DNA from 2 places in the Neobacillus sp. B24 genome. Region 2 is predicted to be linked to the other one. Evidence: riboswitches for the same ligand, from Rfam matches in the RefSeq annotation. Region 2 holds a riboswitch; the other holds the start of a gene.
What was found. Region 2 has a riboswitch for thiamine pyrophosphate ahead of thiM (hydroxyethylthiazole kinase). Riboswitches for the same ligand answer to the same signal wherever they lie in the genome.
Positions count from the first base shown of each region.

Region 1 (4,433 bases), 570 kb from region 2:
TAATAATATATAAAACGAAATTTATAATCAAGGGAACATTCTGCATATTCTGAATATTCATGTTCGAATTGTTCTTAGAGTTATTCAAAAGTATGACTCACTATAGCTTTAATTAGTCAAAAATATTCAAATCTCCGAGGAAAACACAACCTTTTTTACACATTGCCAAATAAAGAAGTATCGGCGACCGCAACATATTATCCTGGTCAACGTCATTTGCAATTGCAGATAATATGGCGTTATTCAGCTTCTTTTCTGGAATTTTCGGGGTAACAAACACTTTCCCGCTTAATCCAGAAACGTTTGTAGCTTTAACTGAAATACAAAAGACCCCTCTATAGTAATATTCATTTTATCAAAATAATTAGAGGTATTTATACAATATTTTAAATAAACTCGCAAATAAATTGATATGAAAATAATTCGTGCTTTTATCGAGGACTGAAATAAAATATAGCAACCCAAGGTTGGGCCACTCCATTAACAAAATTACTCTTCTTTCCGATCTACTGATGTATAATGCGGATACTCGCGTTTATGTAAATCTTATGCATCATATATTGATGAAAGTTTAGACCTTCCTCCATCTCTCAGCCGTTGATTAATCCCTTTATATTTTGGATTCGTGATTTATACTTCTAAGAATGCCAAAGTGTTTGTTGGTTTATCGATATCTACCCAAATACTAATCAAAATTACCCGGTTATTAAAAAACTGTCCCTCTGATTCATGTTCAAAGTAATTAACTCTCTAATTTCCCCCACATTCTTAAATAATCTCATGCAGGGTTAATCAAACATGGGGACTACTTTTCACATGTAAAACACACAGATTAACAAATTAAAAATAAGATATATACTTATTGTGGATGATATCTCTATTAATAGGGTATTATATAATTAGTAATTTCATAAATAAAGTAGACCGAACATGCAGCAACATGTCCGGTCCAGCGTTCCCTTTAAGGGTGGTCGGCTTTTGGGCCGAAATAGATGCATACTTAATCCATTACCAAACCTCCATCTACAACCAGGTTCTGACCAGTAACAGCTCTTGCCCATGGTGAGGCAAAGAACAAGGCTGTGTCAGCCAATTCTTCTGGAGTCGTTACCTTATGTAAAGGGGTGATGGATTCTATGATGTCAAACACCTCTTTAGTCGTAACACTGCTTGCATCGGTTTGCTTTAACAATCCGCCAGAAATCATATTCACCGTAATACCATACTGCCCCAATTCTTTAGCCAGATTCCGTGTAAATCCAAGTAAAGCAGCTTTTCCAGTCGTATACTCATGATAGGCAACTACCGGATTTTGAACCAAATTCGTTCCAATGTTGATAATGCGGCCATACCCTTGTTCCTTCATGTCTGCTACACAGGCTTGAACCGTATTTAAAGCACCTTTTATACTTCCCTCAAATTGTGTGTTGAACTTCTCCCACTCTAGTTGAAACACATTTTTTTGAGTAACTGGATTAAACTGAAAATCTATTAAAGCATTATTTACAATGGTGGTGATTGGCGTATGAAAGTATTCTTTTGCTTTCGCCACCATTTCATTTACTTGTTCCTTGTCTCTAACATCCGCTTGTAGGGCAACGGCATTTTTACCTATCCGTTTGACCAGTTCTTCTGCCTTTTCCTTACTTTTTAAAAAGTTAACAATGACATTGGCCCCCTCATTTGCAAAAGCGGTTGCCAATGCAGCTCCTAACCCCCTGCTTGCTCCTGTGACCAAAACGGTTTGTTTACTCAATTCCATAATATTTCCCTCCATTTTCTTTGCTGAAGATTAGAAATAATCACTCAATAAAAAAAACTAGACCAAAAAGGGCCTAGTTTATTAGTGAGCTAAACTACTTCCCTACGCTGGCATAATCCAGATCAGGTTCAAAGGGTCAAAAAGTTATCAGCTTTTTTCTCAGCCTGCATCACAGGCTCCCCTAGTAGAACAATTATTCTCTTAATCTTTCAACATTCATTCTAAACCGTAATAATAAAATGAGCAATAAATTGGCTCTGCTTACAACCTTAGAAAAGAATTTAAAATTAGCACTATCGCCGTTCCATCTTTCTGTTTTATACATACTGTGATTACGCGTGAAAGGAGCACTTTACCTGGCAGTTGGAGCTTATTGCACTGATTTGCTCGAAGCATTGTATGTTAATTTCTTATCACCGCTCGAGTCTAACAAATTGAAAAAAAATAATTTAAAAGGCGGTAAGTACATGATCAATGTTTTATTTGTATGCTTAGGGAATATTTGCCGTTCACCGATGGCTGAAGCTATATTTCGCCACTTAGTAAAGAAAGAAAAATTAATAAACAAAATCGCAGTTGATTCCGCTGCAACTAGTTCATGGCAAATCGGCTTCCCTCCGCACGAAGGAACTCTTGAAATTCTGAAGAAATACAATATCTCTTCTGAAGGGCTTGTTGGACGCCGATTAAAGAAAGAAGACTTTTGGAAATTCGACTATATTATCGGTATGGACGAAAGCAACATAAAAAATATTTACAGGATAACTCGAAAGCCAAATCATCCAAAAATCACTAGGTTGCTCGACCTGACCAGATACAGGAGGGATATCCCCGATCCATTTTTTACAGATGATTTTGATGAAACCTATCGTCTTGTATCAGCTGGCTGTCGGACATTACTCAATAAAATACGCAGAGAAAAAAACTTATAGCAACAAGGTATCCATCATAATCCCGACAATCAAAACAATCTCTAGGAAGAATCTGCTTTCTTTATGTCGGAATTTGTATAGCGTATGATTTCCGCGTTTTGTGGCAATACGATTTTTAAACCCATTTATTCACCTACTAAGCCATCACCATCTCGATAATCCATATATTTGGCGACCGACTCACTGGATTTTCACCATTTCGGTAGCCAAGAACCCTTATTGGCGACCGAACTCCTGGGTATTCACTATTTCGGTAGCCAAGACCCTCTTTTGGCGACCGAACTCACTGGATTTTCACCATTTCGGTAGCCAACAACCCTTATTGGCGACCGAACTCACTTGGTATTCACTATTTCGGTAGCCAAGACCCTCTTTTGGCGACCGAACTCACTGGATTTTCACCATTTCGGTAGCCAAGACCCTCTTTTGGCGACCGAACTCACTGGGTATTCACTATTTCGGTAGCCAAGACCCTCTTTTGGCGACCGAACTCACTGGATTTTCACCATTTCGGTAGCCAAGACGCTCTATTGGCGGCATTTAATTTGCCATTAATTTTTCGTTGTACAATAAGTATTGTCCCTTGCTATTTAACTTATTTATTACCCTGTTAATTCTTCTTGAAACACCCTCTAAACCCTTGGTAGGACAACAAAAATGGCATACGTCAATTCGTATGCCATTTCGTGTGTCAATTTGTCTTCGTGCACCCTTTAAGTGAACCCTATAAAATTTTATCGTGAATTACAGTGTGTTTTAGCTTGTGAGTACCTATAAAGTTATATTTTGTTGGTTTTTAAATATTCCTAGCGTTGTTCACAACTGAATTTTCACTCATTTTTCTTAATTTCCTAATATCGAGACGGATGAGAAGTGACACGGCTAGAGCTACAATAAATATTCCTGAAAAAATAACTAATGTCCCCTGATAGCTCCCGGTCGTTTCTCTGACCCAGGAAACAAAGATGGGTCCTGCCAGCCCCGCTGCAGCCCAAGCAGTCAAAATGTAACCATGAATCGCCCCAAGCTGCTTTGTTCCAAACAAATCACCGATATAGGCTGGTATCGAGGAAAAGCCCCCTCCATAACAAGTCATGATCAAATACACAATAATCGAAAAGAGAATGCCAACTGTCATATTTGGAAGCATAAAAAAGGCAACGATTTGAAAAGCAAAAAACAGGGTGTACACGTTTGGTCTGCCGATATAATCAGAGATCGTCGCCCAAACAATCCTTCCTGATCCGTTAAATAGCCCCATGATGCCAACCATTGTGGCTGCTCCAGCCGCTGACATTCCGACCAGCTCTTGAGCCATCGGTGATGCAACGGAAAGAATCGCAATGCCACAAGTAATATTGATGAACAGCATGACCCATAAAGCCCAGAACTGTCTTGTCCTAACTGCCTCATTGGCCGTTAACTGCTGCAGGTCCTTTTTGATTTTCAACCCACCTGAGTTTGTTGCCCCTTCTTCCATGCCTTTCGGTACCCAGCCCTCTTTCGGAGGAGCAAGATACTGAGCAGAACAAAAAATAATCACAAAGTAAGCTGCCCCTAGAAGATAGAAAGTATTGGAGATGCCATATGTTTCAATTAAAGTATTCATAATCGGACTGCTGATTAATGCTGCAAATCCGAAACCCATGATGGCCAGTCCGGTTGCCAAACCTCTCCTGTCAGGAAACCACTTTACCAGCGTTGAAACAGGTGTGATATAGCCAACCCCTAACCCGATA
Region 1 is NZ_AP035777.1:3,034,554-3,038,986, forward strand. It holds gene ACZ43M_RS14920 (3-oxoacyl-ACP reductase) at 1,001-1,762, opposite strand; TPP riboswitch at 1,845-1,955, opposite strand; gene ACZ43M_RS14925 (low molecular weight protein-tyrosine-phosphatase) at 2,230-2,694, shown strand; gene ACZ43M_RS14930 (L-lactate MFS transporter) at 3,491-4,433, opposite strand, start outside.
Region 1: linked by a shared signal. The riboswitch ahead of ACZ43M_RS14920 (3-oxoacyl-ACP reductase) and the one ahead of thiM (hydroxyethylthiazole kinase) in region 2 are both predicted to bind thiamine pyrophosphate.

Region 2 (4,433 bases):
GCATAAACAGTGAGGATGCAATGACCTGGAACGCTTTTCGAACACTGCAAAAAATTGACCCAGAACTTTGGCTGCCGTTATTGTTTCAGCAAACATTCCAGGACCACCGTACCGATATCATTGAAAATATGAAAATATCATTATGGAAAAAGCTTAGTCCGCCGGTTGAATGGGGCCTTCGGGAGAGTGATTCCGAGATTGATGTCATGTTGGAGAATGACCATTTTGTTTGGTTTATTGAAGTGAAATATAAGAGCGATGTCAGTATGGGCACAACTCATGATAGTACAAGAAATCAAATCCTTCGTAATATTGACCTTGGCACAGAATATGCGGGAGGGAAGGATTTCTATTTTTCGCTGCTGATCCTTGATGAGAGGCATTCGCCTAAAGGTTTTGGGTTAATTGGGGAATATAGAAACGCTCCGGATTTGGCGGCGGTAAACCTGCCACATAGGGATGGAAAGTTGTTTAATTTAAAGGGGATTTCTTTGCTGAAATGGCAGGAGATAAGGAGTCTCTTTGGTTATTGTGAAGAGAATGCCCAATACGAAGACGAACAAGTGCTGGCCAGGCTGGCTAAAAATGATTTGGTTCGCAGGTTAACAGGGGATTAACGCTTTTATACAAATAGTTAAAGAAGTAGAAGTTTCCTGCTTATAATTAACCCCGTATATCATCCTTAATACAAGCATAAACATGGAAATGACTGGGATTAAAGGGGAGGAAAAATATGAGTGTAAAATTAATTCGTAATATTGTTATGTCAACTGCATTATTGGTTTCGGGAATTTTTTCAGTTTCTTCAGTTAAGGTAGAGGCCCAAAAAACGGTTGCGGGGACAGAGGCCTATCAGCATGTTTATTACTTAACCGAGAAAATAGGGCCTAGAGTTGCCGGCACTGAAAACGAAGCCAAGGCTGGCGATTATATTTTGAATGAATTGGAAAAACTAGGCTATCAACCTAGTAAACAGCCATTTTCCTATACAAGCAGAGGTGTGACAAAAAATTCTGCTAACATAATTGGCACAAAATACAGCCAGTCCAATAAATTCAAAAGCAATCCACAGGTGATTATCGGAGCCCACTATGATTCAGTCAGTGTAGGAAAGGGTGCGGATGACAATGCCTCCAGTGTTGGCGTTATCCTGGAGACCGCAAAGGCCATACAAAAAAGAAACCTTCATTACGATATCAAGATTGTATTCTTTGGTGCAGAGGAAGCGGGATTGAGGGGCTCCAATTATTACGTCTCCCAAATGTCCCAAGAGGAAAAGGATAGAACAATTGTTATGATCAATCTCGACAGCTTGCTTGCCGGTGACAAAATCTATGTATATGGCAGTCCGGGTGAAGATGGGTGGATTCGCGACCTTGCCTTAGATATTGCCAATAAGAAAAATATTCCGCTAGAAACAAATCCGGGGATTAACCCTGATTATCCAGAGGGCACCACCGGGGACTGGAGCGACCATGCCCCATTCCAGGATGCCGGAATTCCAATTGGCTATCTTGAAGCGACGAATTGGGAATTAGGTGATTTGGATGGCTATACCCAGACCGTTAAACACGGTGAGATCTGGCATACGAAAAATGACAATTTAGAATTTCTTGAGAGGGAGTTTCCAGGGAGAGTGCAAGAGCATCTTGAGCACTTCACGGAGATTTTAACACAATTATTAATTGATATTAAAAAGGAAAAATAAGGATTGTTATAGTAACTTTTCCCTATTTTGACGTTTATCTAGGGCAATTTTCTTTACATTTATAGATTAGTAGATTATTCTGAACTTAACTTCATACAAGTGTACTGCTAGGGGTGCCCTGATGCTGGGCTGAGAGAATACGGCGAACGTTTTTAACCCTTTGGACCTGATCTGGGTAATACCAGCGTAGGAAAGTAGAGCAACAACCATGACGGTTTCTCACTCTAATTATGCCAGGTCCAATTTTGGGACCTGGTTTTTTTATTTTTTTTAAAAGGAGAGAGCAATTTGGAAAAAACAAGAGTTTATGAGGTTTTACAAAAAGTTAGAGAGGTTAATCCGCTTGTCCACAACATCACCAATGTGGTTGTCACAAATTTCACAGCCAATGGGCTCTTGGCACTGGGCGCATCCCCGGTGATGGCCTATGCAGCAGAAGAAGTGGCGGAAATGGCACAGCTTGCCAATGCGCTAGTCCTGAATATAGGCACTTTGAATTCGCATACGGTAGAGGCGATGCTTCTCGCTGGAAAAGCGGCAAATGAAAAGAGTATTCCAGTTATCTTTGACCCAGTGGGTGCTGGAGCAACCAGGTTCCGAACGGAAAGTGCCAGAAAAATAATGAACGAGGTTAAGGTTTCGATTATCCGAGGCAACGCTGCTGAAATTGCCAATGTTGTTGGTGAAGAGTGGGACATTAAGGGTGTTGATGCTGGTGATGCGAAAGGGAATATTACAGAACTGGCAATTACAGCGGCAAAGAAACTGAACTGCATTGTGGCGATTACTGGAAAAGAGGATGTCATAACCGATGGCGATACAACATTTCATGTCGGCAACGGTCACCCGCTGTTAACAAAAGTAACAGGAGCCGGCTGTTTATTGACATCAGTTGTTGGAGCGTTTGCTGGGGTTGAACAGGATTTGCTGTTGGCCAGTGCCGCCGCATTAACCGTCTATGGGATTGCAGCGGAAAAGGCTGCGGAAATCACAGCTGGACGCGGCCCTGGCAGTTTTCAGATTGAATTTTTAAATCAACTGTCACTGGTTTCCTTAGAAGCTATTCATACAAAAGCAGTATATAAAAGGGAGTTGAGTTTGTTATGAAAAAAGCTTTAACGATTGCGGGTTCTGACAGCGGTGGTGGTGCAGGAATCCAAGCCGACCTAAAGACTTTTCAGGAGCTCGAGGTTTTCGGAATGTCGGCGCTAACGGCCATTACTGCACAAAACACATTGGGTGTTCACGGTGTATATCCGTTAACAGCAGAGGCGGTCGAACAGCAAATGAAGGCAATTGGTGAGGATATGGGGACTAATGCTGTAAAAACCGGTATGCTGTTTAATGCAGAAATTATTCAGGCGGTAGCGTGCGGCCTCAGGAAATTTGGATGGGAAAATGTTGTGGTGGACCCAGTGATGATTGCTAAAGGCGGCGCAGCCCTGCTCCAAGAAGCTGCCATTATTGCGTTGAAAATCGATCTCCTTCCCCTCGCTAGAGTTATTACACCTAATATTCCAGAGGCCGAGGTACTGACGGGAATGAAAATTGCAACCTCTGATGATAAACAAGAAGCAGCAAAACGTCTTTTTAATTTCGGTGTAAAAAATGTTGTGATTAAAGGCGGGCATGAGGAGTATCAATCAGAAGCCGTTGATTTATTGTTTGATGGGCGTGAGTTTTATAGCTTTCCCAACAGGCGGATACATACAAAAAATACCCACGGAACCGGCTGTACTTTTTCTGCAGCCATTACAGCAGAACTGGCGAAGGGTTCTTCAGTCTATGAAGCTATTAAAGTTGCCAAAGAGTTTATTCAAGCGGCAATTGAGGATGGGATTGAGATTGGGCATGGCCACGGGCCAACCAACCATTGGGCCTATCGAAAGAGAAAAATGGAGTTGGTGGAATCATGATAGAGTTGCGGGATGCGTTGAAAATTTATTTTATTATGGGAAGCAACAATTGTTTAAAGGACCCAAGTAAAGTGTTGGAGGAGGCCATTAAGGGCGGAATTACGCTTTTTCAATTTCGGGAAAAAGGGGAAAATGCCCTTCAGGGTGAAGAAAAATTTCGCTTGGCAAGGGAACTGCAAACCGTATGCAGGCGACATGGTGTCCCGTTTATTGTCAATGATGATATCGACCTCGCGCTAGCGCTCGATGCAGACGGTGTTCACATCGGTCAGGAAGATGATCCCGTTGAAAAAGTAAGGGAGCGAATTGGTGATAAAATTCTCGGAGTTTCCGTACATACAAAGGAAGAGGCGTCCACAGCAATTAAGGATGGAGCCGATTATTTTGGAATAGGTCCAGTATTCCAAACTAAAACCAAACTTGATGCAAAGGAAGTTCAAGGGACAAGGTTGATTCAGGAATTACGTGAAGAAGGATTTACGGTTCCAATTGTAGGGATTGGCGGAATTAACGCAGAAAATGCGGCCTCTGTTGTGGAAGCAGGCGCGGACGGGGTTTCTGTAATCACCGCTATCAGTCATGCCCAGTCGCATTTAGAGGCTGCGAAAGCGTTAGCCAGAAGTGTGAAGGGGGAACTGACCTGTGAATAAAACTCATAAATTGACGCTGACGGCGATGATGATTGCCATCGGTACATTATCCAGCAACCTTGTGGCTATTCCAATTGGATTTACTAAAGTTTTTCCGATGCAGCATTTTTTAAATGTGCTGTCTGCAGTCCTATTGGGACCTTATTACGCGGTAGCCCA
Region 2 is NZ_AP035777.1:2,469,450-2,473,882, forward strand. It holds gene ACZ43M_RS12240 (hypothetical protein) at 1-617, shown strand, start outside; gene ACZ43M_RS12245 (M20/M25/M40 family metallo-hydrolase) at 734-1,708, shown strand; TPP riboswitch at 1,808-1,918, shown strand; gene thiM (hydroxyethylthiazole kinase) at 1,997-2,815, shown strand; gene thiD (bifunctional hydroxymethylpyrimidine kinase/phosphomethylpyrimidine kinase) at 2,812-3,624, shown strand; gene thiE (thiamine phosphate synthase) at 3,621-4,274, shown strand; gene thiW (energy coupling factor transporter S component ThiW) at 4,267-4,433, shown strand, end outside.